4 regions of the Neobacillus sp. 204 genome follow, and region 4 is predicted to be linked to each of the others. Evidence: predicted binding sites of a transcription regulator. Region 4 holds the regulator's gene; each other region holds the start of a gene.
The links. The regulator Rex, encoded in region 4, represses fermentation and respiration genes when NADH is low (regulators of the CRP and FNR family bind a similar motif). The targets are predictions, from matches to a motif close to TTGTGAAATATTTCACAA.

Region 1 (8,268 bases), on a different contig from region 4:
CGCCTGTTAATTTGACGAGCGGTACCTCAAACTTTTCAGCCACTTCGGCTATTCTTTTCAAATCTGCGGCTGTTGTTACCCCGCCGTACATTCTTGGCACAACGGAATAAGTTCCGTCCTTTTGGATATTAGCATGCATTTTTTCATTTACGAGACGGGAATCACGGTCATCATTATATTTATCCATGTGAATCATCCCTAGATAGTAGTTGATGGCCGGACGGCATTTGGTACAGCCTTCCTCATTGTTCCACTCAAGGACATTCATCACTTCTTTCACACTTGTTAAACCTTTTTCCTTCATTTCAGCCACTACTTCATCACGACTTAGAGTTGTACATCCACAAAGGCTTGTCTTTTGTGCAGCTGCTTCATCAAATTGGTCTCCAAGAGTGTACGCAAGAATACTGCTTACCATCGGTTTACAGCGTCCACAAGAACGGCCGGCATTCGTACAATGGCTCACTTGGTCTAAAGTTGTTAATCCTTGTGTTTTAATGGCCTCAACGATAGCTCCTTTTGTGACTCCGTTACAGCCGCAGACTAATTCATCATTCGGCATCGAAGCAACATCGTCACTTCCTCCTTCTGCACTACATTCGGATTGCAGCACCGAAATACTAGTCATTCCGCTGATATCTTCTTTTTTCGTTAACATCCTGAATAGCTTCGTACTATCTTTGGTGTCACCGTATAGGACCACACCAACAATGGTGTTATTTCTTATTAAAATCTTTTTATAGACACCATCATACTCGTTGTAGACCATGATTGATTTGGCTGAACCATCTTCAAAAATTTCTCCTGCAGAGAATAGGTCGACACCTGCCACCTTTAATTGTGTTCCCGTCACAGATCCTTGATAAGGTTCTCCTAAATTTCCACAAATACGGTTAGCGAGCACTTTTCCTTGTTCATATAAAGGGGCAACCAAACCATAGACAATCTCGCGGTGCTCTGCACATTCTCCGACAGCATACACATGCGGGACACTTGTTTCCATGAAGTCGTTGACAACAATGCCGCGATTGACATAGATTCCACTGTGTTTAGCCACTTCCGTATTCGACTTGATCCCGATGGCCATAACAACCAGGTCAGCCTCCACTTGAGAGCCATCTTTAAAGCGGAGACCGGTCACCCGTTCATCGCCAAGGATCTCAACCGTTTCTTTTTCCATTAAGAAGTTCATACCTTGTGCCTCAAGCTCTGCTTTTAGTAGAGAGGAAGCAACCGGGTCGAGCTGACGCTCCATTAAATGCGGCATAAGATGAACGACGTCAACTTTCATTCCCAAGTTTAAGAGACCTCTAGCTGCTTCTAGTCCAAGGAGCCCGCCGCCGATGACGACTGCCCTTTTATATTGTTCTGCTGATTTGATCATCATTTCACAATCTTGGATATCTCGAAACCCAGTTACACCCATTTTATCTGCCCCTGGGATCGGCAGGATGAAAGAATTGGAGCCAGTAGCGATAATCAATTCATCATATTCGACTTCACGGCCAAGATTACTAACCACACGTTTTTCTTTCACACCAATGTGAACAATGGCATCGCCTGTAAATAATTGAATCTTATTTTCTTTATACCAATCTAGGGGGTTAATGATGATTTCTTCAAAGTTTGTATCTCCTTGAAGAATATTTGATAGTTTAATCCGGTTGTAGTTTGGATATGGTTCTTGGCCAAAAATAGTTATTTCAAATGGTTCAGTTGATAGCTTTAGGATTTCTTCAATCGTTCGAACTCCTGCCATTCCGTTTCCGATCATCACTAATTTTTTCATTCATGGATCACTCCTTAATGGTTAATCATTATTTTTTTAGATTAGTAAGGTTTTCTTTATAGTTAGATTGTAAATGCTAGAGTTTATAAAAATTGTGAGGTACGTCACTTTCTAACTATATATGTGAATAATTTCACATATTTGTCATAGTATGTTGGCAACAAAAAAATAGCACAGAAATGAGACTGCTGACAAACAGCCCCGTTTGTATGCTATTTTCGCCTAAACGACCTTTTTTTCTGTTTTTTGTAATGGAAATGGTTTAATTAATGCATTTATGGCTGGAACTATTACACCAATGATTGCAACAGGTACAAGCTCCCACAATTTCAGGGGTGGTGTGATGAGGATTCCTGAGGTATGAATTAGATACAAAACGAGAAAGTAAGCGAAACTGCCGACAAGTCCTGCCAACCGATTGTCTTTTCTAATCAATAAATACCCTAAAGGAATGAATAATAGCGTAACTGGGACATAGGAGGTTGGATAACCCACACCAGCAAAAATTGCTTTTCCTGTAAATCGTAACAAGATATAAAGAGCTGTCGCCATCACAGGGATCGTATAATCCCGACAATATCGAATGATTAAAATCGTAAGGAGTGCCACCATTAGGATGGAATAAATCGGATAAAGCCATTCAGGAATACCGCCAAAAATCTGTGAGGCAGGATCTGAGATCAAATCAAGGATTTCCTTTGAGGCAATCGAGTGTCCGTGAATGTATTGATTATAGGAAATAGCCCCGTTTTCCTGCTGCATATTCGGAAACATTAAGCATTCAAGGAGATACATGGCAAACCAAGTATGAAGTGACTTCCATGACGGTTGAATATCCTTCGTATGCATAAAATACCCGCGCCATACTCCAATAATCATCATATCCGTTCCGATATAATAAATAAAATGGGTGGGACTCCAGGTCGTTAAATCAATTCCATATGCAATATGGTAAGTAAAATCTAAGGGAATTCCAATGAGGAATAAGGCATAGCCGATGGTAATAAGATTTCTAGAAAACCGGTCCAAATAATGGGGTCGCCGCCACTCTTGAAATAACAAAAAGGCCCCTAAGATAAATCCGAATGTATTTACAATATGGGGAATCGAATATTCCTCAAATAAATATTTAAAGTGATAAGAAGCATCCCATGCTGACCCAATGAATTTTAATAGAAAGGCAAGTACCCACAGACGGTAATATTTCAAAAATCCTCATCTCCCCTCTTACGCCTATCCAAGCAAATCGAAAATATCACCATAAATGGCGATTAGGACATAATTTATAGCCAAAGCAATCGCAAACGTAATTCCCGTGACTCGAACAGGTTTCTGCCGAAATAACTTATAGATAAACACAATGCCTGCCGTGACAACAATAATATTACAGAGTAAAAATGTCCAAAGTAAACTTTCACTATGTTCGACTGCTGTGACGTGTAATAGATATAATGGAATCAATTTTACAATCCCCCACTTTTACTTCCTTACTGCCTTTTCTCTATATTATCATGATTCTTAACATAAAGAACTTTTTTAATTACATAAAATTCTTGCATTGGATGAATTAGGTAATGTATTTTTAAAAAAGTAATTGTTCAATGAATGGAGGAATTCCCACTGAAAAAATCCATCCTAGTTGTGATCCTTTGTTACACGTTTTTTTTATCTGCTTGTAATCCGATTAGAGTCCCTAAGTCGAGTATGTACCATACTATGAGTGCCACTCCAACTGATGTCATTGCAACAAAGTCTGAATGGACAATCCAGGATCATCCGAAGGCAAACGAGGACATTCCCATTTCTCTACTAATAAAGGATAAGTCTAACCAACCAATTCAAACGTTCGATACGGTTCATGAGAAAAAAATGCATTTATTTATTGTTAGTAAGGACTTAACTTATTTTTCTCACATCCATCCAAAATATAAGGGAAATGGCGAATTTGATTTTACCACAAGTTTCCCCGCGGGCGGAGATTATAAACTTATCTCTGAATTTACTCCCAAGGGCGGAGGTGACCCTAGTGTAGAAAGTCATTGGGTCAAGATCGAAGGGCAGTCCGCAGAAGTAAAAGCGCTCGTTCCAGATCAGAACCTGACCAAAGTAGTGGATGGGAAAAAAGTGACACTTTCCTTTAACCATTTGATGGCGGGAATGACGGTTCATCTGAATTTTACTATTAGTGATGCTGCAAGCAATCAACCCCTTAAAAATCTCCAACCCTATCTAGGGGCAATGGGACATGCGGTTGCTATTAGCGATGATGTGAAAAAGTATTTACACATTCATCCGATGACAACTGAAGGAAACGGTCCAAAGGTGACTTTTATGACGATCTTTCCTGAAAAAGGCATCTATAAGGTGTGGGGCCAATTTCAGCACGCTGGCAAAGTATTTACCGTTCCTTTTGTGATAAACGTTCCAAAATAATAAAAAGGCGAAATTTTATCATCGTATTTAAGGCAACTTATCTTTTATATGTTTCGACTATTTCCCACAAATAAGTAACTAACCAAACGTTTGATTAAATAGGGATATGCCCTTCTGTATCCCGCCCTTCCTCCAAAATACAGTAAAAAGTTTGTTGAATTTACACTCATCAAAAAAACTAACCAAACGTTTGATTAGTTTGTCTAGATGCCTTATAACTGAAGGTCTTCCGCCTAACATTGTGAAATGTCTTTGTCGACTCAGTTAGTTTCCCCTTCAATAAAAAATCAAAAACAAGTCGATATTGGGGATATCTTAGGTAACCTCCTTTGCTTCGACACGATTCCCGAACATCCCTTACTAACCAAACGTTTGATTAGTAAGGGGATAAACCCTCTTAACAATAGGTTTTTTTCCCGGGAAATGGAGAAAAGAATGTCGAAATCCGCTCGACATTAAAAAACCCCTTCTCGATTGGAGAAGGGGTTTGGTTTTCATTATTAATACATTTCAGATGTTGTTTTTGCCTGCATATGAAGCAGCAAGTAGTCAGGACCGCCAGCTTTAGAGTCAGTTCCGGACATATTAAAGCCGCCAAATGGCTGATAACCAACAATCGCTCCAGTACAAGAACGGTTAAAGTACAGGTTACCAACATGGAAGTCTTCACGTGCTTGCTCAAGGTGTTCACGGTTAGTCGTGATAACAGCACCAGTTAAGCCATACTCCGTATTGTTTGCAATTTCGATTGCTTCAGTGAAATCCTTCGCTTTGGTAAAACCAACAACTGGGCCAAAGATTTCTTCCTGCATAATGCGTGCATCAGGTGCAAGGTCCGCAATAACGGTTGGTTTGATGAAGTAGCCTTTAGAATTGTCGCCTTCACCGCCAGCCATTAACTTGCCTTCGCTCTTACCAATTTCAATATATTCCATGATCTTTTTGAAGGCATTATTGTCGTTAACAGGACCCATGAATGTCGCTTGTTCAGTAGGATCGCCGACCGTTAATGCATTGGTTAATTCAACGACACGATTCAATACTTGATCGTAAACATCTTCTACGATGACCACGCGTGAACATGCAGAACATTTTTGACCAGAGAAGCCAAATGCACCTGCAACAATTGATTGTGCCGCTAGCTCAAGATCTGCCTCACTGTCAACAACGATCGTATCTTTACCGCCCATTTCAGCAATCAAACGCTTCATCCATACTTGTCCTGGGTTCACTTTAGAAGAACGATCGAAAATTCGAAGTCCAACATCACGTGAACCTGTGAAACTGATAAAGCGAGTATCTTTGTGGTCCACTAAATAGTCACCCACTTCAGCACCGCTTCCCGGTACAAAGTTAAGGACACCTTTAGGAAGACCTGCTTCTTCCATGACTTCCACAAACTTCGCAGCAACAACTGGTGTAGTGGAAGCTGGTTTTAATAGAACAGTGTTCCCGGATACAATTGCTGCAACTGTTGTACCAGCCATGATGGCAAATGGGAAATTCCATGGAGAAATAATAATTCCTACCCCAAGCGGAATATAGTTGTAGCGGTTAAATTCGTTTGGACGGCTATTTACTGGCACTCCATCTTTAAGAGCCAGCATTTGGCGTCCATAATATTCAAGGAAGTCAATCGCTTCTGCTGTATCTGCATCCGCTTCTCTCCATGGCTTACCTGCTTCTTTTGTCATTAAAGCAGAAAACTCATGTTTACGGCGGCGAATAATCGTTGCCGCTTTAAAAAGCACATCTGCGCGAACCTCTGCTTTTGTTTTTTTCCAAGTTTTAAATGCTTCGACAGCTGCTTGCATAGCTTTTTCAGCTAGATCTTGGCTTGCTTTTGACACGCGCCCAATGATTTCTTTCGTATTGGAAGGATTGTAGGAAACAATTTTATCCTCAGTATTAATTCTTTCTCCGTCAATCACTAGGTCATAATCCTGACCTAAATAACTTTCGACTGTTTTTAATGCCTTTAGATAGGCCTGACGGTTTTCCTCAATTGTAAAATCTGTAAATGGTTCGTGTTTGTAAGGTTGTACCATATCTTAAACCTCCTATGTATTAAAAACGTTTACACTCCACTGTTCATTCTAACATGTTTTATTTCTTTGTAGCAATAATAGTCGATTTCCACAAAAAGTGGGTTTCCACGGCATAAAAGGTAGTGGAATCCTCTTTTTTAGTGATTTTTTCTGTTGATTTTCAATGTACATACCCTTCTAAATACTCTTAAATCGTAGAGAAAAGCATTCTATCGGCGAATTATTAGGTTCAATCAGCGAATTTCCATGTTCAATCAGCGAATCGAAATTAGGACCTAAATTCAAACAAATGGGGCTAAAGCTAAACAAATCAGATGTAGTAATAGCTGATACTTAGTCCATTCCTTCAATTAAGGATTAATCAAACGATTGGTTAGTTTATTTGCCTTTTTTAAACAATACCTAGATTTATCATGGCTTCAACACGATTTAACCAATCGTTTGATTAGTTTTCCCATTTTTCTAAAAAAAATCAGATGTACCATGGCCTCATGTACATTTAATCAAGCGTTTGATTAGTTTTTTGATCCATAATTGAAATTAAAAAAGACCCAGCATAATGCCGGATCTTATTGGTAAATATAGACAAATGGTTCTTCTTCATTCGCTTTGCGGACGATTAGGGCTTCCGGTCCGTCTACGGAAGTTACACTTACTGAAACGGATAAATATTTAGGAAAATGTTCCATAACAAGACCTGTTACATACTGAGTAAAACCAATCCCTTCCGTTTTTCCATAGAACTGGATGGGGATGGTAATATTCAAATCCTGCAATTGGTCTCCTATGTAAAAGGCTCTGCCGATTACACCATTATAGTTTGGAAAGTACTCTTCCACATCCTGCTTAAAATTTAAAAATGCAGTCAAATCATCACGGTGAGCATCCTTTGCCTCGGTGGAAGGGAATAGGAAGTACTTTTCATCTACCTTTTCCCAACTATTTAAGGTCGCACTGCCTTTGTCGACAGTAGAATAGGTAATGAAGTTACCAGGAACAACAGATGATTTACTTTCCTGTTCAAACAAAGCAATCGTAATTGGAACATCCTTTAATGCTTTCATGTTCCTCATGCGCCTGATTACTTCTGTGGCAATTTCTTTCCCTTCCTTGACCATTTCTGAATGGGTTACTTTTTCCTCAAAGGTATCTCCGTCTGCCGTTTTTTTATAATAATAAACGGAATTTAAGGCTAGACCAATCGTAACACCACCGAGCGTGACATTTCCTTTTTCATTTTTTATTAAATAATCGTGTTCTAATATATGAGCGAGATAAATTGGCGAACTCGGTTCACCCTTTTTACCAGTATCCACAGGATTTAACCCGATGTTTTCCGCCGCTTTTAGTCCTTCGTCCTTTAACTGCTCTTTGGTAAATTTACGGTGTAACCAAAGTCTGATGGTCTTTTCATTGATTTCCTGTCCTTCACGGAACAAATATTTCTCTGTATCAAACGAATTTGTGGCAATTCGCATTAAGCCCATTTCAAACTCGTTTAAGTCATATCTTGTATTAATATTATTAACAACCAATCCGCGTGCTTCCCCTGGTTCAAATGGCAAAATCGTCCGATAATAACTGTCTGAAATATTATACTTTGGAATAATTGCCTTCCCTTTCACTTTCTCCTTCGTTTGCACCGCTTCATTTTGCTGTTGAAAATTTGGTGCACAGGCACTCAGCAAAAAGACAAGGGAGAGAGCGAGCAATGAGAGTTTTCTCACGTCGATACACCTCTTATTTATTTAATTCAGCTAGGAGTTTCTCCTCGTCCCATACTTCGATTCCTAGTTCTTGTGCTTTGGTTAATTTTGAACCTGCATCCTCGCCAGCAATAACTAGATGTGTTTTTTTGCTGACACTTCCAGCAACATTCCCGCCAAGCGCTTCGATTTGATCTTTCGCTTCATTTCTGGATAAACGCTCCATCTTTCCAGTCAGAACCACTGTCTTCCCTGCAAAGATGGAATCGGACTCAGCAACAACAACAGGTCT
Region 2 (8,268 bases), on a different contig from region 4:
CCATGTACTTTATACGGATCATTTACAGAACACATTGACAAGTTTATTCCAATTTGCTACTGAAAAAAACCTGCAAATCGTTGATCTGCAAACAAGGACAGCGACACTTGAAGATGTATTTATACACATGACTGGAAGGAGATTAAGAGAAGCATGAATGCTTACTGGCAGTTAACTCTAGCACAGCTGCGCATTTTTCTACGGAATCGTCAAGTGCTGATGTGGACTTTAATCTTTCCAATCCTCCTCATGACCATGCTAGGTTTATTTTTAGGTAAAGGAAATGGACTCTCCCTATCAGTCGGACTGATTGATGAGGATCACTCTATGTTTTCAAGTGAGTTTGTCAAAGCACTTAAAAAAATGAAGCCATTCATCTAGAGATACGAAAAGATGAAGAGGCAGCAAAAACTAGTCTGAAAAATGGTGATTTGCAACTCGTCGTAATCATTCCTAAGGGCTATGAATCTAGTTTGAATAATAGTGGATCACAAGCAAAGCCATTCACCATCCCTGTTTATTTTAATGATACGAATTTTGCAGTTTCACAAGTAGGATTAGCTCTAGTTAATGGAGTAATAGATGAGATCAGTAAACAAAGAGTTTCCTATGAGCCTGTTGTTGTAATGGAATCTCACGGCATCAAAGCTCTTCATTTAAAATATATTGATTTCTTGGTACCAGGTATAGTGGCGATGATGATTATGAGTAACAACATGAATGGGGTAGCTGGTCAGATAGCTTCATGGAGAGAGCGTGGGATTTTACGCAGGATGCAAGGGACTACACTCAAAGCCTCCACTTTCATAGCAGCACAAATTACAGCACGGTTGTTGATGAATGGATTGCAAGCGCTGATCGTATTACTCGTTGCCCATCTCGTATTTGGAGTTGAAGTTCGCGGTTCTTGGCTTACCTTGATAGGTTTTATCGTCCTTGGAACACTAGCTTTTATGGCAATCGGGTTTATCATTGCGGGAATTGCCAAAACACCTGAAAGTGCTGCACCAATCGCAGGTGTTCTATCATTTCCAATGTTATTTTTAGGGGGAGTTTTCTTCCCAATAAAAAATATGCCGGAGTTTCTTCAGCCTATCGTCAAGCTCCTGCCGATTTCTCATTTAAGCACGGCATTGCGTGAAATTATGAATGTCGGGGCAACCTGGTCCAGTTTAGGGATGGAAGCAGCCGTTTTAGGCGGTTGGTTAATTGCTGCATTTCTGATTGCTAGTTATACATTTAAATGGGAGTAAAAAACCAATTACAGGAGGAAAACAAATGAATCAAAGTTACCAGAATCACCGTAGATTTCACCCACTTTTTCATTATATCTTATCGTTATTATTAGTACTTACATTGGTAGGAGCTATATGGTTTGTCATTAGAAACGGAATCAGTCTATCGACTATCCTTATTTTAGCCATCGTAATTATCTTGACCATCATGTTCCTTTTAATTAGACAGTATCCATTAAAGGCACAAGATCGAGCGATTAGAGCAGAAGAGAATCTTCGTCATTATGTTTTTACTGGAAAATTACTGGATGCGAGACTAACTATGGGTCAAATTATTGCACTGCGGTTTGCTAGTGATGCCGAGTTACCTGAACTAAGCGAAAAGGCAGCTTCACAAAATTTAAGCCCAAATGAAATTAAGAAACAGATTACTAATTGGAAAGCAGATTATTATAGAGTGTAATATTAACAAAAATCTACTATCCAAATTGGATAGAGATTTAAATGTTAAAAGCAGTGTGATTTCTACCGTGAAATCCACTGCTTTTATTTTTGTATTTTTTTACCTTCACTAAGGAATAATGAACAAAAACAAATGGTGATAGAATGGAAAAATACTTTCAGGCAGACGGTACTGACCTCTTTATTTTGTTTTCTGGATAAAGGATTATGTTTTGTATAAGAGAAAAACTTAACACTTGTTCCGGTTCCTGACATTGCTCGATATTTGATGTAGGCTCTTTTCGTAAACTTTGTTGCTTTAGGAGCTTTTTAAGGGTCATTTACTAAGTTCATGGGCAATTTTCGCAAATGTTCTTACGAAAAGATGCCACGAAGCATATAGTTTTACGGGTTGATGAACTTATAAGAAAAACAACAATCTATGCGAAAATAGCCTTGATGAAAGAACGTTCAGTATTTAAGCTAATTTTTATATTTTGTCCTAATATTAAGAGTAATGAATATATATTAATGCGAGATAAATATTCTAACATGGAGGCCAAAATTTACACTTTTATACACATTAGTTTTTTAAAAGTAAGAACATTGTTTAATCGCAATGGGAAAATTTTGTGAGCTAAATTGTAAGCGGTTACAAAAAAGGAGGGATTTAATGAACATCCTACTATGCTGTGCTGCAGGCATGTCTACCAGTTTATTGGTAACAAAAATGGAAGCAGCAGCAAAAGCAGAAGGAATTTCTGCGAAGATATGGGCTGTAAGTGCTAGCGAAATAAATAATCATATTGACCAAGCCGACGTGTTATTAGTAGGTCCGCAGGTTCGATACCTGTTGCCTAAATTGAAAAAAACAGGATTAGAAAAAGGGATTCCAGTTGATTTAATCAATTCGGTTCACTATGGGATGTGCAATGGAGCGGAAGTATTAAAATTTGCCAAAAGTCTACTAGATTCATAATTTCACATAGGGGTGAAAAGATATGAGCAAATTTAACCAGATGTTAGAAGAGAAGGTAATGCCGGTCGCAGGTAGAATCGCAGGTCAACGACACTTACAAGCTTTGCGTGATGGTATTATCTTAACGATGCCGCTGCTCATCATTGGTTCGGTATTCTTAATTTTAGGATTTTTGCCTTTTGATGGCTATCCGGAATTTATGGCCCGAACATTTGGAGATAATTGGTTAACCAAACTTCTCTATCCTGTCAACGCAACCTTTGATATTATGGCTCTCATTGCTGCGTTCGGTGTAGCTTACCGTCTTGCCGAACAATACAAAGTTGATGCCTTGAATGCTGGTGCCATATCTGTCGCGGCTTTCATTCTTGCCACTCCCTATTTCACATTGTTTACCCCAGAAGGAGCAACTGCAGCTGTACAAGTGGGCGGCGTATTGCCAATGGCTCTCTTAGGAAGTAAAGGTTTGTTTGTTGCTATGATTCTAGCAATGTTTTCAACTGAAATTTATCGATTCATTATCCAAAAAAATATTGTTATTAAAATGCCGGATGGTGTACCGCCTAGCGTAAGTAAATCATTTGTGGCTTTATTCCCTGGTTTCTTAGTCATTCTTTGCGTATGGATTATTCGTTTACTTATTGAGAAGACCCCCTTTGAAAGCTTACACAATGTCATTGGACAATTACTACAAGAACCACTGGGTGCGCTTGGTGGAACATTAATTGGTGCACTAATTGCCGTTTTCTTTGTACAACTCTTATGGTCTACAGGTTTGCACGGCGCAAGTATTGTCGGCGGCGTTATGGCACCTATTTGGTTAGCACAAACGGACGCAAACCGCGTGGCACTTCAAGCTGGAAAAGAAATTCCAAATATCATTTCCCAACAATTTTTTGATATTTTCATTTATATGGGTGGATCTGGTGCCACATTAGTCTTTGCACTCATGATGTTATTTATGGCGAAGAGTCAACAATCCAAGCAATTGGGACGGCTGGCGATCGGACCAGGAATATTTAATATTAATGAACCAATTACTTTCGGAGCGCCTATTGTATTGAATCCACTGCTCATTATTCCATTTATTTTAACACCGTTGGCACTTGTTATTACGACTTATATTGGAATGAGTACGGGTTTTGCTCCGAAAACTGCCGGTGTTGCCGTGCCTTGGACTACTCCACCAATTATCGGTGGATACCTAGCATCGGGGGGGAATATCAGAGGGGCGCTAATGCAAGTAATAAATTTGGCCGTAGCTTTTGCGATCTATTATCCATTTTTTAGAATGTGGGATAAGCAAAACTTCAAGGTCGAACAAGGAGCTAATAAATAACAATAGAATACAAGAGCTTGCCTTCTGGCAAGCTCTTGGCATGTATCTTAGGTGGGGGGGAACTAGATGACGAAAGAAGAATTGTACCAACTTTCATTTCGATTGATTTTACACAGTGGAAACGCCAGAAGTCTCGCCATGGAGGCGATATATACAGCCAAAGAAAAAAACTTCTCTTCTGCACTTGAGAAACTTACAGAGGCAGACAGTGAAATCATCAATGCGCATCGCTTTCAAACACAATTGATTCAAGCGGAAGCGGAAGGCAAGGATTTCGACATACCGATTATTTTGGTCCACGCACAGGATCATTTAATGACAGCAATCACATTAATAGATTTAGCAAGAGAGATTATTGAAATTCGTCAAGAAATGAACAATCAATAAAGTGGGAGGCTCATAGAAATTGACTAAATCGATTAAAATTACCACAATTGGCGGTGGATCGAGTTATACCCCTGAGCTGGTCGAAGGATTTATCAAACGGTACGATGAACTTCCGTTACGTGAACTTTGGCTCGTGGACATCGAAGAAGGAAAAGAGAAATTAGAAATTGTTGGAAGTCTAGCAAAGCGGATGTTTCAAAAAGCAGGACTTCCTGTCGAAGTTCATTTAACACTCGATCGAAGGGAAGCATTAAAAGATGCAGATTTTGTGACCACCCAGTTCCGCGTGGGGCTCCTAGACGCAAGGGCAAAAGATGAAAGAATCCCATTAAAGTATGGAGTTCTTGGCCAAGAAACCAATGGTCCGGGCGGTCTATTTAAAGGTCTTCGCACGATACCTGTCATCTTGGATATTGTCAAAGATATGAAGGAATTATGCCCTGAAGCGTGGCTGGTTAACTTTACGAATCCAGCAGGGATGGTGACTGAAGCGGTTCTTCGGTATAGTGACCATCGGAAAGTAGTTGGACTATGCAATGTTCCTATTGGTATGGAAATGGGGATTGCTAAACTGCTAAAAGTCGAACATTCCCGCGTCCGCATTGATTTTGCTGGATTAAATCATATGGTTTATGGATTAGATGTATTCGTGGATGGTGTCAGTGTAAAAGACCAAGTCATCGAATTTTTAACAAATCCTGAGAATTCTAGTTTTGTAAAGAATATTCAAGGGCAGGGCTGGGAGCCTGAATTTATCCGGGCCTTAGGGGTTCTTCCATGTCCCTATCACAATTATTATTACAAAAGTCGTGAAATGGTCGAAAAAGACATTAAACATGCGGAAACGGTCGGGACACGCGCGGAAGTGGTGAAAAAGTTAGAAGAGGATCTCTTTGAACTCTACAAGGATCCCAATCTTTCGATTAAGCCTCCACAACTCGAAAAACGCGGGGGCGCATATTATAGTGATGCCGCTGTCCGTTTGATATCTTCTATTTATAATGATAAAGGGGACATTCAACCCGTTAATACGTTAAATAATGGTTCAATTGCGAGCATTCCAAATGATTCTGCCGTTGAGGTTAGCTGTATCATTACAAAAGAGGGTCCAAAGCCACTCGTGATGGGCGACCTTCCTGTTCCAGTTCGAGGGCTTGTACAACAAATTAAATCATTTGAACGGGTCGCAGCGGAAGCGGCTGTAACGGGTGATTATAACCTAGCAATCCTTGCCTTAGCGATTAATCCTTTGGTTGCCTCTGATACGATAGCGAAACAAATTGTCGACGAGATGCTAGAAGCTCATAAGAAATATTTACCTCAGTTTTTTAAAAATTGACAGAAAGGCAGTGAATCAGCTGTCTTTTCTCTGGTTAACGAGGAGGTTAAAAGCTTGATAAAATTAATTGTGAATGCGGATGATTTTGGATATTCCAGAGGAATTAATTATGGCATTATTGATGCACATAAACATGGAATTGTTAATTCCGCTACGATGATGATGAACATGCCGGGAGTAACGCATGCAGTGGAATTGGCAAAAGCAAATCCTAGACTTCAAGTCGGGGTTCACCTGGTGCTCACATGCGGGAAACCGCTTTTAACAGACGTTCCATCGCTAGTTAACGAGATTGGCAGTTTCAAAAGACTTTCTGAACTCAAAGGTCAACGAGTAATCTCACTTAACGAACTTGCAAGAGAATGGAGTGCACAAATCGAAAGGTTTCTAGAAACAGGGCTTACTCCGACCCATTTTGACAGCCATCATCATGTCCACACCATTCCAGAATTTTTACCAGTGGTGCAAATGCTGGCCAAAAAATATAACTTAAGTGCAAGACGATTAGCAGAAGATGCAGTAGAAGGTGTCGCTTCATTCTCAGATGTGTTTTTACATGATTTTTATGGTGAAGGCGCGACCTACGATTATTTTGAAAAGGTGGTAACCCATGTTCAGGATGGGCAAACGGTCGAAGTGATGTGCCATCCAGGTTATCTGGATCTCGAGATCTTGAATGGTTCTTCTTATGCAGTGGAACGTGTAAAAGAGACGGACATCCTAACTTCGGTTAAACCTCCAAAAGGGATTGAATTGATGTAGATACTTTTAAATGTCCGAGATATGGTTTCGTGAAGGGCTATAATAAGAAAGAGGGCTCTTAATTGACTGGACCCCAGTTTATTATAAAATTACGGTCACTTAGAGCCTGTTTACTAAACCGAAAGTATACAAACTCCTATTAAATATTATTCTAATATAGCAATAAATTGTAAACGCTTTCAAACATGAAAGTATTTCATCCAACTTATGACAATAGAATCATTTGTAATCATTACTATATAATGAAATTGTACTATTTCCAGTAAAAGTAACCATAATTCACACTTTGTTCAATACTTCACAAACTATTATCCGAATTTCATGTTATGATAATTTCATAAACAAACAAGGAGTGATCAGACATGATGGTTTGTGAATGGAAAATCTTCTCTACAGATTCTGAAACTTATACCCTAGAAACATTCGAAGAAGCAGTTGGGGACGAATTTGAGGCAATGTATTTTAAAGAAAATGAAGAAATTCCCTCCTATATCTGGACCGTAAATTACGTGATCGCCGTTAAAAAGTATTCAAAAGTTCTAACAGACATTTTATTTGAAAAGATTCCCCGCAATCCAGTTTGTGAATAACCAGTTGTAAAAGAATCAAAGACGAAAATCATTTTTTTTAAACAATTATGTGAAATTATTCACAAAAAACCGACATCCAGAGAAAAATACCAGCTTGAACGTTTATTTTTTCTAACAATTTGTGAAATGTATCACAAACATTTAAACAAACGGAGGTATTACGATGGCAGTAGTAGAAAAGGCAGTTAAAGAAAAGCAAAATGTAACGAAGATGGTTAATGGGTTAGTGGAAAATGGTCTAAAAGCATTGGATGAATTCCGTAACTTTGACCAAGACATGATAAATGAAATTGTCAAAGAAATGGCCTTAGCGGGTCTTGACCAGCATATGCCGCTTGCGAAATTAGCCGTTGAAGAAACAGGAAGAGGCGTATACGAAGATAAAATCATCAAAAACATGTTTGCTACTGAATATGTTTATCATAATATTAAATATGATAAAACCGTTGGGATCATTAACGAAAATGAACATGAAGGAATGATTGAAATTGCGGAACCAGTGGGGGTTATTGCGGGTGTAACACCAGTAACCAACCCAACATCGACCACGATGTTTAAAGCACTCATTTCAATAAAGACAAGAAACCCAATCATTTTTGCTTTCCATCCATCCGCACAAAAATGCAGTAGTGAAGCAGCAAGAGTGCTTAGAGAAGCAGCAATTAAGGCGGGAGCCCCAGAAAATTGCATCCAATGGATCGAAACACCATCTCTAGAAGCAACCCAAGCCTTGATGAATCATTCCAGAATTTCATTGATTCTTGCCACAGGCGGAGCAGGGATGGTTAAATCTGCATACAGCTCAGGTAAGCCCGCTCTAGGCGTAGGACCAGGAAATGTCCCATGCTACATTGAAAAAACGGCGAATCTTCATCAAGCAGTGAATGACTTAATTTTATCAAAGACCTTTGACAATGGGATGATTTGTGCATCTGAACAAGCGGTCATCATTGATAAAGAAATTTACGACAATGTAAAACAAGAAATGATTGCTAATAATTGTTATTTCTTAAATGAAGAAGAAAAAGCAAAAGTGGAAAAATTAGTCATTAATGAACAGTCCTGTGCGGTAAACCCCGCTATTGTTGGGATGGCTGCCTCTAAAATAGCGGAGTTGGCAGGAGTAAAGGTACCAGACCATACAAAGATCCTTGTCGCTGAGATAAAAGGTGTCGGACCAGGCTACCCGCTTTCCA
Region 3 (8,268 bases), on a different contig from region 4:
TAATCGTGCCCCAGACTTTACCGCATTCGTTAAAAGGCTTGTCGGAACTTCGATGGAATATGACTGGGCTAAACCTTGTAATTCTCCCTCGTCAAGACCTGTTTCTTTTAATGTGCGAAGTAAAAATTCACGTACATGCCATTCAAGCTGAGCTTTTGTTTTATCAACGATATCCTGATGGAAACGATCTAACCTTCCCTTTTTCTCATCTAATGTCTTTTGCTTGGAAAATAAAAAGCCAATTTTAAATTCTGGCTGACATGATTCTAAATAACTTTCAGCTAACTCTCTGGTTTGAAATGGCATCAAATAAGCGTTTTTCAGAATCTGAGCAACTTGATGATCAAATTCTTTCTCTGTGCCTGCTACTCCCTCTTTTAAAGTGTGTAGGTTTCTTTCTACTTCTTGGGCAGCATTGAACAATTTATTTCTTTCTTCCTCAGATATTTCCTCTAGAATTGCAACGGTTGGTGCCAACCTTTCCTGCTCTAATTTACATCTTTGATTGATATGGTCCTGGGTAATTTTCTTTAAGGAATGATAAATAGATGGTACTAATAATTGGTCCTTAGAGGCCAATTTTTCGGCAATAAATCCTTGAAGATTTTTAAATTCATTGAAAGGATGGCTTTCATGCTTCAATGAGGTATAAAAAATCCTTGCTGGTTTTACTCCCCAAGATGCAAACGAATCTACTACGCTTTTTTGAAACTCCTGAAAACTTAGCTCTTCATCATTGTGTTTATCAATTTGGTTAATAACTAAGTAAACTTCCTTCCCAGCCTCGGTTAGTTCCTTAGTAAATAAAAAATTCAATTCTGCTTGGACATGATTATAATCCATAACATAAAGAATCAAATCAGCAAGATGGATGGCTGATTCTGTTGCAATTCGGTGTGCATCGTCAGCGGAGTCAATCCCTGGTGTATCCATAATGACAGTATGATCAGGCAACCCCGTATCACTATGACTTATTTCGATTTCTTCAATTTGGTCGCCGTCCTTACAATAATTCTTAACTAGTTCATAATCATAAGGAGCTAAATAAATCCGTGGTGTTTCATTTTTGAAGAAGACTTTTGCGTAATCCTCACCTGATTTTACCTTCACCAAGTTTGCACTGGTTGGAATCGGGCTCGAAGGAAGTAACTTTTCACCGACTAGTTGGTTAATCATTGTCGATTTCCCAGCAGAAAAATGACCGCAAAAGGCAATGAGAAATTCTCTGTTTCCTAGCTTTTGAGCTAATTGTTTAACTTTTTTTGTATTATCTACATCCGCTTGCTCCATTAAATATTCATATGTCGAAACGATTTTCGTTTTTAATGTTTGAATCGCTTCATCTCGGTTAGCTATTTTCACCATTACTAATTCCCCTTAACAACTTTGTAATAATTTTTATTTTATACGATAATTCAAACTTTTCCTATCTTGACACTGCTTTTGCTGTAAACAAATTTTTCCCAAAAACGACAAAAAGCCAAGGTTCTCGACCTTGGCTCCAAAAATAGATAGGAATTTCAATGGGTAACGTTCTTTAAGACGTGCTTCATGACAAATGCATAAATAATAACCGTTCCGCCAACTAAAGCAAAAGTCATATGTAACACCTTCCTTATCAGGGTTGTTGAGAATGATTTTCATTGTTAACCAAAGTTTAACATAGGTGATAATGATTTTCAATAGCACTTTTTTAATTGTCACACTTATTTAACAACTTTAGGGAGAAAACGATTACAATCATGAAAACGTCCTTCATATTCGGTAAGTTCTTTGAGGGCTTTTTCCTCCTCCGGAATACGAATCATGAGGATGATGGCATTTAGGATGGTAAAGAGACTAGCGGTAATATACAAGTTAAACAATAAAGGAACTACGATTATTTCAATGGCTACTACAAAATAATTGGGATGCTTAATATAACGATAAGGACCTTTTTGTACAACCTTTGCATCTCTTAGGACAATAATCTTCGTGTTCCAATACCTTCCAAGTGAGGAGATCACCCAAATCCTAATGATTTGCGCCACCAAGAAAACTGAAAAGAGAATTGGCCATAAATAAGAAAGCCCTCGATTCCAATAAACCTTTTCAATAATTAAGCAAATAAAAAACAGAATATGCATCAGCACCATATATCGATAATGTTCAACACCAAATTCGATGGCCCCCTGCTGCTTCATCCATTTCTCATTGCACTTTGCAATTCTAAGTTCAATCAACCGCTGAAGAACCACCAATCCAATCATTATTTGGAATATGAGGATTCCCTCCATTTACACCCACCTCAATAAATGAAGTTCTGAACTAAACCCCGGCCCTAGAGCAGTCCCAAGACCAATTGCCCCTTTAGGTATATCTTTTTCCATATAACGCTTCAGGACAAAAAATATCGTCGCTGAGGACATATTGCCAAACTGTTTTAGTACATCAAGTGAAACCTCTGTCATTGAAGGAGGGATTTCTAATGATTTTACATATGCATCTATTACCTTTTTTCCACCTGGATGGGCAATAAAATAGTTGATTGTTTCAAGTTCCACTTGATTTTCTGCTAGAAACTCACTAACATTCGGCTTTAGCCAGTTTTCGATAATGTGAGGTATATCCCGTGAAAATATGACGAATAGTCCGTTATTCTTAATATCCCATCCCATCACATCTAAGGAGTTCGGCATAAGAGTGGACTGGGTTGCAATAATGGAAGGCGATGTTTTCTTCTTTCTGTATTCGGAACCATTTGAATCATCCCCGCAAACTAATGCACATGCAGCGCCATCAGCGAACAGAGAAGTACCGATGAAATTACTTTTTGAAAGATCATTGCGTTGAAAGGTTAAACTACAAAGCTCCACGGACAGGACAAGGACCTTTGCTTTCGGAAAAGCAAGGCAATATTCATAGGCTCTTGATAACCCAGCAGCACCGCCAGCACAGCCAAGCCCCCATATAGGTACCCTCTTTGTATGAGGATGAAACGGGAGTAAGTTCATAATTCTGGCTTCGATACTTGGGGTCGCGATTCCAGTGGTAGAGATAAAAAAAATCGCTTCGATATCCTGATAAGGAATATTTTTTGTTAAGAAATCGATATTATCTAAACAATTGACAATTGCTTCTTTTCCCAGCTCAATTGCTGACTCAATATATGCAGTATTTTTTTCTTCAAAGTTTTTATCCTCTTTAAACCAATCAATATTTTTTACAAAATGCCTTTTTTCAATCTGACCATTTTGAAAAGCCCGTAAAAGTCTTTCAATGTCCTTAAAAGAATCAGAGAAAAGCTCTCGTGCAAACTCTGAGGCTTGATTTTGGTTAACTTCATAGGGGGGTGTAATTTCTGCAACTGAAATAATTGTAGGCATGGTTTTTTCTCCTTCAAACTATGTAAGGGTATTTTTTCCAAATTGAAGGTTTTTATGCAGGAATGTCAGTATGAAAAAAAAAGCTCCCCTTTATAAGAGAAACAAAGTTTCTCATTAAAGGGAAGCAAACGTTTTGAAGGTTGTTGCTGTGCTCTTAAATTATATAATGGATGCTAATTTCGTTCATTAGCTAATGATTTCCAGTTTAGCATTTCTTAAGGAAAAGCAAGCAATATGCTTTTGTCGACTTATTTTTTATCTGGTTGTTTTTGAACTTCAATCTTAATTTTATTTTTTACTAATGTCCCGCATATTTTACAAATTTCAACATTATTATACAGCATACGGCAGCGATCACAATAATATTTTTCCACAAAAACACACTCTTTTCTGAAGGAAAATATGATTTATTACCATCATATTTTCCAACGCCTAAAGTGTGACATACTTCCAAAAAAATGTCTTTCTGCATCTATGAGGGAACATTCAATTACTTTTATCACAGGCAAAGTGTGATATTCACATTTTATTCACAAATACCCCTTGTTGATTGTGATATAAATCACTGTTATATCAAGTTTATAACATTAACATAGTAGTTATCTAAGGAATGAACAATATGTGAACTATGAAATTTGTTATTTTTTCATCACAATTGTTTTGTATTATGAAAGAGAACTAATCATTAATTTTATTACTCTGAAGGGAGTTGCAGGAGGATGGCGAAGGCGGAACTTAAAACAAACAAAAAAACAGAAATTGAAGACAGCTCTTCTCTTAAAGGGACATTAGCGTCCGTTTTCTTGTTAGGAGCTTTTATTGTTGTCACCTGGGTAAGTGTCTATTACTTATTCGTTGATCGTTTCTAATGATTGAAGGGGGAAAATATTATGCATATGCATAAGTTCGAGAAAATTTGGCTTTCTTTTGGAATTGGTGCACTGGTTGTTTTCTTAACAGTTGTGGGTGTAAGCGCATTCTACCTTGGCAACAAGCCACCTAGTTGTTTGACTACTATAAATGTAGATAAAGTCGATCAAACAAAACCCTTTAATAAGCCTGGATTACATAAGGTTGAGGGTAAAGATTGGGACTATGAATTAGTTTATGTTGCTTCAGCATTCTCCTATAATCCAGTAAAAGTGGAAGTGCCACTTGGTGCAAAGGTAAAAGTTATTGCCACCACAAAAGATGTTGTTCACGGCTTTGAAGTAGCTGGAACAAATATTAACATGATGCTTGAGCCTGGATATGTCAGCGAATATACCACAACGTTTGATAAAGCCGGTGAATATTTAATTGTTTGTAATGAATATTGTGGTGCTGGGCACCATTTAATGAGTTCGATGATTGAGGTGAAAAAATAATGGCTAACTCAACTGCTGCAAAAGTAAAAGTAGACCCGCGAGATGCAAAGCTTTCAATGGCACACTTTTTTGTCGCCTTCTCTGCTCTTGCGCTCGGTGGTTTAATGGGGCTATTACAAACTCTTGTCCGTTCCGGTAAATGGGAACTTCCATGGGGCATTGACTATTATCAAATATTAACTGTCCATGGTGTATTGATGGGATTGGTTTTAACGACATTTTTCATTATGGGATTTCAATATGCTGCCGTTAGCAGAACAACAGGCGGTCATTCAAACGCTGCTCGCCGCGCTGGCTGGATCGGTTTTTGGATCATGTTAATTGGAACCTTAATGGCTGCAACCATGGTTTTACTAAAGGAAGCTTCCGTTTTATACACTTTTTATGCACCGCTTAAAGCACATTGGATATTTTACTTAGGGTTAACCTTTGTTGTGATAGGAAGCTGGATTGACGGTTCGGCTCAAATCTTGACTTATGCAAAATGGCGGAAAAACAACCCAGGCCAGCCAAGTCCATTATTGAGCTTTATGGCAATAATAAATACAGTTATGTGGATTATTGCTACGCTAGGTGTTGCAGCGACGGTATTATTCCAATTACTTCCTTGGTCGCTTGGATTAGTTGATACAGTTGATGTATTAGTAAGTCGGACTTTATTTTGGTATTTTGGTCATCCACTTGTTTATTTCTGGTTGTTACCTGCATATATGTGCTGGTATGCAATTATCCCGAAAATTATCGGCGGAAAAATTTTCTCAGATTCATTGGCTCGTTTGTCCTTTATTTTGTTCCTGCTCTTCTCGATTCCGGTTGGTTTTCACCACCAATTAACAGAGCCAGGGATTGACCCTGCCTGGAAGTTCTTACAGGTTATCTTAACATTCATGGTTATTATACCATCGTTAATGACTGCCTTCTCGTTATTTGCTACATTTGAAAGATATGGTCGCTCAAAAGGAGCCACTGGCCTTTTTGGCTGGATTAAAGTTCTACCTTGGGGTGATGCCAGGTTTACCGTTCCATTTATCGGTATGGCTTCATTTATTCCTGCTGGAGCAGGAGGGATCATCAATGCATCCAATCAAATGGACCAAGTAGTTCATAATACTATTTGGGTTACAGGTCACTTCCACTTAACTGCTGCCACATCTGTTGTGTTAACATTCTTTGGGATATCCTATTGGCTGGTTCCACATTTAACTGGACGCAAATTAACAAAGGCTATGAATAAATTAGGAATAATCCAAGCATGGGTATGGTTTATTGGAATGGCCTTTATGTCAGGTGCCATGCACTTCCAAGGTCTTTTAGGAGGACCAAGACGTTCCGCTTTCTCTACTTATGGCGGATCCAAACAAGCAGCTGAATGGATTCCATATCAAATTGCACAAGCAGTGGGTGGAACGATTTTATTCCTAGGAATTATTCTTGTCCTTATCATATTCATCAATCTTGCTTTCTTTGCTCCTAAGGGGGAAGAGGAATTCCCTGTAGCGGTCGCTGAGAATCCTGAAGAAAAGGCACCAATGGTATTTGAGAACTGGAAATTATGGCTAGGGATTGCTGCAGCCCTAATTCTTTTCGCTTACACGATTCCCTTTATCGATATTATTCAAAATTCACCTCCAGGCTCCAAAGGATTTCAGACTTGGAGTAAATGGTAGGAAGAAAAGCGCAAGCGCCCTGTTCAGCGGCGTATGGCCTGGAGCGCTCCAACTGAGATAAAGGAAACACGAAGAGCCGAAGGCGATTCGATGTTGACTTATCGTAGGGCGGAGAGCGAAGGACACTAGCCGCTAGGGCGCTGGAGCTGGACAATTCTCAAAGTCGAATTTTATACTTTCATATCATACTAAAAATTAGAAAAAGGCTTCAATCCTCCCGGGTTGAAGCCTTTTCTATGTCTTTAAATCTTATTTTAACCTATAAACCTTTTCAAACTTCTCATAAAGATAATCGATTAAATATTTTGGATTGAGGCCTTCTCCTGTGACATCTTGTAAGATTTCAAGCGGCTTCTTCATTTTTCCGTACTGATGGATCTTTTCTGTCAGCCATTCTTTAATCGGTAAAAGGTTACCATCCTCGACTAATTGATTGAAATTTGGAAGCTCCTCGACCATTTTATGCTTAAATTGTGCTGCATACATATATCCTAACGCATAGGATGGAAAATACCCGAAGCTGCCCCCTGCCCAATGGACATCCTGAAGAACACCCTGTGCATCGTTTTCAGGACGAATCCCCAAATATTCTTCGTATTTATCATTCCAAATCGCCGGTAAGTCTTTCACATCAATCTCATCATTAAATAAACCTTTTTCAATCTCATAGCGGATGATTATATGGAGCGGGTATGTTAATTCATCCGCTTCAATTCGAATGAATGACGGTTTAGATTCGTTAATAGCTCGGTAAAAATCATCTATTTCCACTTGATCAAACTGTCCCGTTGCATACTCCTTCAAAAGCTGGTAATTATTTTTCCAAAATGAAGAGCTTCGTCCAAGAATATTCTCATAAAAAAGGGACTGCGATTCATGAATCCCCATAGAGGTTCCTGAGCAAAGCGGAGTACCAATTAACTCCGTTGAAATATTTTGTTCATATAAAGCGTGACCGCCTTCATGTATTGTACCAAAAACAGCAGTCCGGAAGTCGTTTTCATTATAGTTAGTGGTAACACGGACATCGCCTGGGTTTAATCCCGTGGCAAAAGGATGAACGGTTTCATCTAGTCTGCCAGCTTTGAAATTATAACCCATTTTTTCGAGAATTTTTAAGCTCAATTCACGTTGGTTTTCCTTTGGAAATCTTTTAAACAGAAAATCTGTTTTAGGCTTGTGTGAAGACTCCGCAATTTGTTGGGCCAAAGGTACGATTTTCTCTCTAAGTTCACCAAAAACATGATCTAATACTTCCGTCGTCATACCTGGTTCGTACATATCTAATAACACATCATATTTATTTTTTCCATGTCCCCAATAGCCAACGAACCTTTTTGTCATGACTACCAGTTTTTCTAAGTAAGGACTAAATAGGGAAAAATCCGAATTTTCCTTTGCCTCCTCCCAAACACTTTCAGCTTTAGATTGGAGAATGACAAATTCTTTATATTCTTCAGCAGGAATTTTTTTATTTCGTTCATATTCTTTTTTACATTCTTCGAGAATTTTCTTGGTTTTTTCAGTTAGAGGCAGTTTCGCTAAGCTGGCTATATATGCGGCCATTTCCTCGGAGGTCGACATTTTAAATACTTCGGAAGAAAGCATTCCAATTACTTCAGAGCGTTGTTCCACCCCTTGTTTCGGAGCTCCTGTTCTTAAGTCCCAGTAAATGAGTCCCAACGCTTCATAATAGGCAGACATTTTTTTTACATAATCCAAAAACTCTTTTTCTAATCGTACTTTATTCATTATATTCCCCCTTTTACTTCCAATTAATTTTAGCACATTATTCAGAAAAAGAGGCGAATGACTGTCCACTGGTGAATAAAAAAAACAACAGAATGAGCCTCTGTTGTAAAATAGATT
Region 4 (8,268 bases):
TGTTTTCTGTGTATAATGTGGATAACTCAGGTTATTATTGTGGATATTGTGGAAAAGTAATAAAAACATTGCAATAACTCTGTTTACAATGTGAATAAGCTTGTGGAAAAGTGAATAAATTTTATCAAAAATACACTTATCGAATGTTGTCGAGATATGTCTTTTCTTCTCTTATGGCTTTGTTAAACTTGTCTGTTGATTTCTGCTCCAATCAACAGAGTGGAAAAATTAACAATAACCTTTAACACAGCCCTTCTAATAGAAAAAAACCGAGCTCTGCTCGGTTTTTACTCTGCCAGCTCCGCCCATGCTTCCATTAATTGCTCGAGCTCCGCTTTAGCTTTTTCATTTTTTATGTTGATTTCTAATACCTTCTCATGATTTTGAAAAATGTCAGGTTCGCATAATTGCTGCTCGAACTCCTGAATTTGTTCCTCTAACTCTTCAATTCTTTGTTCTACTTCGTCTAGTTTTCGTTGTCGTTGTCGTTCTTGTTTCTTACTTTCCTTATCCTGTTGATAAGTATTTTTCTCAAATGCATCCGTTTGGGCAGACTTTTTTGGTGAATCCGCCAGGGCTAGTGCAGCGAGTTCTTCCTGCTCAAGCTTCTTCTCTAGATAATAATCATAATCACCCAAATACTCCGTACTTCCATGACGGCTTAGCTCCAAGACCTTTGTGGCAATCCGGTTAATAAAATACCTGTCATGAGAGACAAAAAGAATCGTCCCAGGGTAATCGATTAATGCATTCTCAAGAACTTCCTTACTGTCTAAATCTAAATGGTTTGTGGGCTCATCCAAAATTAACACATTTGCTTTTTCCAACATTAGCTTAGCCAGTGCCAGTCGTGCCTTCTCCCCGCCGCTTAAGGTGGAAACAATTTTTAAGACATCATCACCGGAAAATAAGAAATTACCAAGTACCGTTCGAATCTCTTTTTCATTTTTTAACGGGTAATCATCCCATAGCTCATTTAAAACACGCTTATTGGAAGTTAATTCTGCTTGCTCCTGATCATAATAGCCGATGGCAAGGTTTGTCCCATAGAGAATTGTTCCTTCAAGGGGAGCCAGTTTTTTAATAAGGGTTTTTAATAAGGTTGATTTACCGATCCCATTCGGACCTACTAAGGCAATGCTTTCACCCTTAAAGGCGCGAAAAGAGATGTCCGCTGAAACCCTTTCGCCCTGATAGCCTACAGCTAGGGAATCGACCGTTAAAACGTCATTGCCGCTTTGTTTTTCAATTTCAAACGAGAAGGTAGCCGACTTTTCATCCCCAAATGGGCGGTCCATCAGTTCCATCTTCTCAAGCTTTTTGCGACGGCTTTGGGCACGTTTGGTTGTCGATGCCCGTGCTAGATTTCGGTTAATGAAGTCCTGCAGATCAGCAACCTCTTGCTGTTGTTTTTCAAAAAGCTTTAAATCACGCTCATAATTAGCCGCTTTTTGATCAAGGTAGGAACTATAGTTACCTGTAAACCTTTGAATTTGCTTACGGGATACTTCATAAACCTGCGTAACCACTTTATCTAAAAAATATCGGTCATGGGAAACAATTAAAATGGCCCCGTGGTAACTTTGCAAATATTGCTCCAGCCAGGAAAGGGTATCAATATCGAGATGGTTGGTCGGCTCGTCCAATATTAAGATATCGGGCTTGGTTAAGAGCAGCTTACCAAGGGCAAGCCGAGTTTTTTGACCTCCGCTTAAACTGGATATCATCAGGGATTTATCAGGAAAATTTAACCCATGAAGGACAGAACGCAGCTCTGCCTCGTACTGATATCCACCTTGCTCTTTAAATTTCACCTGCAGATGATCGTACTCTTTTAGGACTTTCTCGTATCTCCCATGGTCATCAAAAACAAGAGGATCGGCCATTTGTTCTTCAAGGGTACGGAGTGATTTTTCCATTAAAAGCAGTGGTTCAAAGACTGTCAGCATTTCTTCCCATATGGACAAAGAAGACTCTAAACCAGTATTTTGTGCTAGATAGCCAATCGTTACTTCTTTTGGCTTAATGATTTCTCCGCCATCATGCGACAGGTGTCCAGCAATAATCTTCAATAATGTCGATTTTCCTGCCCCATTGCGTCCCACTAAAGCCACACGGTCTCGAGTTTGTAATTCTAGTTTAATATTCGATAAAATAAGGTCAGCACCATAATATTTTTGTAGTTGATTAACCTGTAACAAAATCATTCTCATTCACCTCTATTACATAGGTTTAGTGTACCTTATTCCCGGTATGTCGGCAATAAACTGCTAAGCAGGTTAGGAGGATGAGAGTTTTAATTCGACAAAAAACCTTGGATTTAGTTCAAAGTTTCACACACATAGAAGGAAAAATAGTGTATGATTTGATGGGAGGATTTTTTTATATGGCAGAATTTACTCATTTTAATGAAGAAGGCCGAGCAAAAATGGTCGATGTCAGTGATAAGCCTGAAACGGCACGTACGGCAATTGCTCATTCCAGCATTACCATTAGTAAAGAAATTTATGATAAAATTACCAATAACGAGATGAAAAAAGGCGATGTCTTAGCAGTGGCTCAGGTAGCTGCAGTCATGGCAGCAAAAAAGACTTGGGATTTGATTCCGATGTGTCATCCGATTCCATTAACAGGGGTTAATATTTCTTTTTCCTGGGAACAGGACACGCAAGAGAACTATCGTTTAAATATAGCAGCAGCCGTTAAAACCAAGGGGAATACAGGGGTAGAAATGGAAGCGTTAACAGCCGCTTCAGCGTGTGCTTTAACGGTTTATGATATGTGTAAAGCCGTTGATAAAGGTATGGTGATTGGACCGACGTATCTTGTCGAAAAAACGGGCGGTAAAAATGGTGATTTTAAGAGAACTGAAAAAGTTAAATGATATTTAACTAAATTATCCAAGGGGTGTGGGAGATTATGAGTAATGAAACAATGAAAATACCACAGGCGACAGCAAAACGGCTGCCCCTCTATTACCGATTTCTAAAAAACCTGCATACATCCGGTAAACAAAGGGTCTCTTCAGCCGAACTAAGTGAAGCAGTAAAGGTAGACTCCGCCACAATTCGCCGCGATTTTTCTTATTTCGGTGCATTGGGGAAAAAGGGTTATGGGTACAATGTTAATTATTTGATATCCTTCTTCCGTAAAACTTTGGACCAGGATGAGTTAACAAAGGTTGCCTTAATAGGGGTTGGAAATCTAGGCACGGCGTTCTTAAATTATAATTTTTTAAAAAATAATAACACAAAAATAGAATGTGCCTTTGATGTTGATCCAGAAAAAATGGGAACCAAGATTCGCGAGGTCCCAGTTTATCATATGGATGAATTAGAGAAGGTTTTAACTGAGGGGGGTATATCCGTTGCCATTTTAACGGTTCCGGCCCCTGTAGCACAGATGATTACCGACCGACTTGTAAGTGCAAATGTAAAGGGGATATTAAACTTTACTCCAGCACGATTAAATGTCCCTCCACTGATTAGGGTGCATCATATTGACCTGGCAGTGGAGCTGCAATCGCTTGTCTATTTTTTAAAGCATTATCCGACGGTGGAAGTAGAGGAAGAAGAAGAAGAATAACTAGTTAAGAGGCTTTTCACAGAATTTGTGGAAAGCCTTTTGTATTTTTAAACCCTGCTTTTTTTAATTACATAATCTATCAAAATACGGACGTATGGACTAAGATTTAGGTAGATTAATGCAAACGGTTACTAAACCGGAAAGTGGGGAAATCCAATGTCAAGTTTACGAGTTGAAGCGTTAAAAATGCACAAGAAGCATCAAGGAAAAGTCGGGATTTATTCAAAGGTTAAGGTACATAATGCAAAGGATTTAAGCTTAGCATATTCACCTGGTGTGGCAGAGCCTTGTATGGATATTTATGAAGACGAAAGCAAAGTCTATGATTACACTTCAAAGGGCAATCTTGTTGCGGTCGTTTCAAATGGAACTGCAGTCCTTGGGCTGGGAAATATTGGACCAAAAGCAGCGATGCCTGTTATGGAAGGAAAGGCCGTGTTATTCAAATCCTTCGCAGATGTTGACGCATTTCCTATTTGCTTAGCCACCACTGACACAGACCAAATTGTAGAAACCGTTAAGTTACTAGAACCAACATTTGGAGGCGTGAACCTAGAGGATATTGCGGCTCCACAATGCTTTGAAATTGAAGACCGCCTCCGCAAAGCCTGTGAGATTCCAGTTTTTCATGATGACCAGCATGGAACTGCGATTGTAACAGTGGCTGGTTTAATTAATGCATTAAAATTGGCGGAAAAGAAAATTGAAGAAATTCGTGTCGTAGTTAATGGAGCAGGTTCGGCTGGAGTAGCAATTGTTAAGCTCTTGTTACATATGGGTGTTAAGGATGTTATTTTATGTGATACAAAAGGAATTATTTATGAAGGCCGGCAGTCCGGAATGAATCGATTCAAGGATGAAATGGCGCGAATGACTAATCGCAATCAAAAGCAAGGAACGTTAGCCGATGCACTAGTTGATGCAGATGTGTTTGTAGGGGTATCAGCTGCTGGTGCCGTTACAAAGGAAATGGTTGGTTCGATGCACAGTGACCCGATTATTTTTGCCATGGCAAACCCGGTACCGGAAATTATGCCGGATGAGGCAAAAAAAGCTGGCGCACTTGTAGTGGGGACAGGACGTTCTGATTTTTCAAACCAGGTCAATAATGTGCTTGCCTTCCCAGGCATTTTTCGGGGTGCTTTAGATGTACGTGCCAAAGAAATCAATGAGGAAATGAAGCTTGCCGCGGTATATGCGATTGCTGGTTTGATTTCTAATGAAGAGCTTCATGCGGATTATGTCATACCGGATCCATTTGACCCTAGGGTTGCTGCAGAAGTAGCGGCGGCAGTGGCTTTTGCTGCAATGAAAACAGGGGTAGCCAAAAGAAATGTCAATGTTGCAGAAATTAAACTGCGCCTAATGGAATTAACAGACACCAAACAACCAGTGCTTGTTTAAGTCCAAGTTTCAAAAAATACTAGCTTTTAATGAAGGACTATCTCATTCAAGTGTGAGATAGTCTTTAAATTTATGGAAATTAGAGCATGATTCAGATAGGATATAAAATTTTTAGTACAATAATAGATGATTCTGCAATTTTTTTTTCAAATCAGTCTGTAATCAGGACTATTTATAAGTCATTTCCTAGAAGGATATCTAGGGTTTTGCAATTGGAGGGGATGAAGTTGGCAATTGTGCTGACTATGTTTGTGCTGGGGGTTTTATTAGGATTTGTTGGAGCAGGGGGCTCTGGCTTTATTATTGCCATCTTAACAGTTATTTTTGGAGTTCCAATACATGTGGCGTTAGGGACTTCTCTAGCAGCAATGGTGTTTACTACTTTGTCAGGTGCCTACAGCCATTTTCGTCAAGGAAATATCTCTATTAAAACAGGTCTAATTGTAGGTGGGTTTGGTTCAGTTGCTTCCTATTTTGGTTCAAAGCTCGCTGGATTGATTCCAATCCATTCTTTACATTGGTTGACAGCGGGGATGTTATTTCTATCTGCGGTGATCTTGGTGGTCCGCTTATTCATTGTTCAGAAAATAAAGGCAGATAACAAAAAAGAGACAACAAGCAACCTTATTCTTATTAAGAGAGCGGCTGTAGTCGGAGTGGTTACAGGGTTGTTGTCGGGAACATTTGGGATTGGTGCTGCACCGTTTATTCAAATTGGCTTGCTTTTGATTATGGGACTCACACTTAAACAATCAGTGGGTACGACAATGCTCGTTATTTTGCCGATCGCTTTAGCAGGGGGAGTCGGCTATTATTTCCAAGGGTACTTGAATTTTACCCTTTTAATTGAAGTGGTCGCAGGAACAATGATTGGCACCTATGTTGGTGCTAAGTTTACAGACCTTGCACCTCAGCCTGTATTAAAAAGTGCGATGGTCCTAACCCCTATTTTAGCAGGAGCAATTTTACTCATAAGTTAATATATGGGGGCTGTCGACTGCCAAAGATGGAGGGAAATATGAGAAAGGGAAGATGGAGTTTAAAATCGGTGATTATTGTATTTGTTTGCCTTGTGGTTACTTTTTCCCTATTGATAACTGATTTACTTATAAGTTCCAGAATTGCTTCAGAGACGGAAAAAAATCAGGCTGCACAGGCAAGAAATGTAGCTCGAATGGTTGCACATAGTCCGCTTGTAATTGAAGCGATGAGTGGGAAACGGGATGAAAAGGAAATTCAGACCTATGCAAATGAAATGAGAAAGGTCACAAATGTTTACTTTATTGTGGTGATGGATATGAAGGGAATCCGCAAATCCCACCCCGATAGTAAAAAAATAGGGTTAAAGTTCAAGGGTGGAGATGAAGGACCTGTCCTAAAAGGAAAAGAGAATGAGTCTATTTCAAAGGGGTCTCTTGGACCTTCATTACGCTCGTTTACACCAATTAAGGATGCAACAGGGAAGCAGATTGGGGCAGTAGCCGTTGGGATTTCTCTAGATAATGTGGAAAAGGCAGTCAGAAAGAGCCGAACCGGGATCTATATTGGGACAATGATTGGAATCTTAATCGGTGTTATCGGGGCTGTTATTTTAGCGAGGTATATAAAAAAAATCTTACTTGGGCTTGAGCCGGTTGCGATTGCTAAATTATTAGAGGAACGGAGCGCGATGCTTCAATCAGTCCGTGAAGGGATTGTCGCGGTTGATCAAGAGTCAAACATAACACTTGTCAATCGAGCTGCTTTAAAGATGTTTAAAAAGGCGGGCCTGCCCGATAACCCAATGGGGAAAAATATAGAAAAATATATGTCGACAACTCGCTTAAATGATCTCTTAAAAACAGGTAAAGCGGAATTGGATGAAGAACAGAACGTAAACGGGATGACCATTCTAACCAACCGAGTCCCTGTTATTGTTGGGAATAAGGTAGTGGGTGCAATTGCTACTTTTCGCGATAAAACAGAAATACAAGTACTCGCTGAAGAACTAACAGGAGTAAGAACTTACGCAGATGCACTTCGTGCCCAAGCACATGAGTTTATGAATAAACTTCATGTTATTTTGGGGATGGTCCATACTGGGTATTATGAAAAAGTTGTCGAATATATCAATGAAATAGTAGATCATCGTAATAATGAAATTGGCTTCGTTACCAAAAAGATAAAGGACCCTGTTTTAGCAGGCTTTTTAATTGGAAAGTTGAGTTATGCAAGGGAATCAGGGACGGAGTTATCTGTTTCCTGTGAACAACCCCTTCCTCAACCAGCGGATTCAGATGTAACACACAAACTAATTACCATTGTTGGTAATTTAATTGATAATGCCATTATGGCTGTGACCGGTTGTGCAGTCAAAAAAGTAAAAGTAGAATTTGATTATGCAGATGATATTTTAACAATTGAAGTAAAAGATACAGGAACAGGGATGAGCGATGAAATACAAAATCAAATTTTTAACAAAGGATTCTCCACAAATGGTGAAAATAGAGGGTTAGGATTGTATCTCGTCTCGCAAGCGGTTAAAAAGTTGGAAGGGGACTTAATTCTTTCATCAAAGCCAGGAATAGGGACCGTTTTTGCTGTGTATTTACCATATAATCGGGAGGGGGGGTCAGAATGATTCGTGTGATGATTGTTGAAGATGATCCAATGGTGGCTGAATTTAATAAACGTTATCTCGAGCAAGTTCATGGGTTTACATTGATGGCAATGGCAACATCTGTGGACGAGGCGATTAAGTACATTGAAAAACTAGAAATCGATCTTATCTTATTGGATATATTTATGCCGGGGAAACTAGGATTAGAGCTGTTAACCTACCTCCGTGAAAATGACAAAGAGACCGATGTTATTATTATTTCAGCAGCTTCAGATATGGAGCGGATTAAAAAGGCCTTAAGGTACGGAGCTGTAGATTATTTAATTAAGCCTTTTGAATTTGAACGCTTCAGTAAAGCGTTAGTCGCCTATAAGAACCAAACAAAGGTTATTCAGACTCAACCTGTGATTAATCAAGACGTCTTGGACCAACAAATCCTGCACCGAGAGGAAAGGCCCCTTATCGAAGACCTGCCGAAGGGATTGACGAAAGATACCCTAAAACAAATTTGGGAGACAATTTTGGAGTTAAAAAATGCCCCGTTTTCAACTGAGGACGTTGTAAAAGTCGTCGGAATTTCCCGGGTTTCTGTCCGTAAGTATTTAAATTTTTTAAAGGAAATTGGAATCCTGGATGTTAAGGTAATTTACGGTACAGTTGGAAGACCCGTATACCAGCAT

Region 1: a site for Rex is predicted at 1,911-1,928, ahead of nirB (nitrite reductase large subunit NirB). Genes of this name have one in related genera too.
Region 2: a site for Rex is predicted at 7,120-7,137, ahead of adhE (bifunctional acetaldehyde-CoA/alcohol dehydrogenase). Genes of this name have one in related genera too.
Region 3: a site for Rex is predicted at 3,803-3,820, ahead of ACJ004_RS13310 (cytochrome c oxidase subunit 2A). Genes of this name have one in related genera too.

The regions. Positions count from the first base shown of each region.
Region 1 covers NZ_JBJORY010000014.1:116,144-124,411, forward strand. Annotated here, with positions in the region: gene nirB (nitrite reductase large subunit NirB) at 1-1,789, opposite strand, end outside; gene ACJ004_RS24395 (hypothetical protein) at 2,012-2,998, opposite strand; gene ACJ004_RS24400 (hypothetical protein) at 3,023-3,250, opposite strand; gene ACJ004_RS24405 (hypothetical protein) at 3,494-4,222, shown strand; gene pruA (L-glutamate gamma-semialdehyde dehydrogenase) at 4,723-6,270, opposite strand; gene ACJ004_RS24415 (CamS family sex pheromone protein) at 6,840-7,997, opposite strand; gene ligA (NAD-dependent DNA ligase LigA) at 8,011-8,268, opposite strand, start outside.
Region 2 covers NZ_JBJORY010000002.1:542,312-550,579, reverse strand. Annotated here, with positions in the region: gene ACJ004_RS06770 (ABC transporter ATP-binding protein) at 1-157, shown strand, start outside; partial or broken gene ACJ004_RS06765 (ABC transporter permease) at 154-1,253, shown strand; gene ACJ004_RS06760 (DUF6526 family protein) at 1,279-1,698, shown strand; gene ACJ004_RS06755 (PTS sugar transporter subunit IIB) at 2,350-2,655, shown strand; gene celB (PTS cellobiose transporter subunit IIC) at 2,678-3,994, shown strand; gene ACJ004_RS06745 (PTS sugar transporter subunit IIA) at 4,061-4,381, shown strand; gene ACJ004_RS06740 (6-phospho-beta-glucosidase) at 4,401-5,720, shown strand; gene chbG (chitin disaccharide deacetylase) at 5,775-6,482, shown strand; gene ACJ004_RS06730 (hypothetical protein) at 6,845-7,072, shown strand; gene adhE (bifunctional acetaldehyde-CoA/alcohol dehydrogenase) at 7,236-8,268, shown strand, end outside.
Region 3 covers NZ_JBJORY010000006.1:20,796-29,063, forward strand. Annotated here, with positions in the region: gene ACJ004_RS13295 (dynamin family protein) at 1-1,365, opposite strand, end outside; gene ACJ004_RS13300 (isoprenylcysteine carboxyl methyltransferase family protein) at 1,707-2,249, opposite strand; gene ACJ004_RS13305 (type III polyketide synthase) at 2,277-3,365, opposite strand; gene ACJ004_RS13310 (cytochrome c oxidase subunit 2A) at 4,085-4,234, shown strand; gene ACJ004_RS13315 (cytochrome c oxidase subunit II) at 4,256-4,732, shown strand; gene ACJ004_RS13320 (b(o/a)3-type cytochrome-c oxidase subunit 1) at 4,732-6,399, shown strand; gene ACJ004_RS13325 (carboxypeptidase M32) at 6,649-8,151, opposite strand.
Region 4 covers NZ_JBJORY010000024.1:3,152-11,419, forward strand. Annotated here, with positions in the region: gene ACJ004_RS28265 (ABC transporter ATP-binding protein) at 288-2,207, opposite strand; gene moaC (cyclic pyranopterin monophosphate synthase MoaC) at 2,387-2,884, shown strand; gene ACJ004_RS28275 (redox-sensing transcriptional repressor Rex) at 2,920-3,585, shown strand; gene ystJ (NADP-dependent malic enzyme) at 3,742-4,989, shown strand; gene ACJ004_RS28285 (sulfite exporter TauE/SafE family protein) at 5,217-5,969, shown strand; gene dcuS (DcuS/MalK family sensor histidine kinase) at 6,008-7,609, shown strand; gene ACJ004_RS28295 (response regulator) at 7,606-8,268, shown strand, end outside.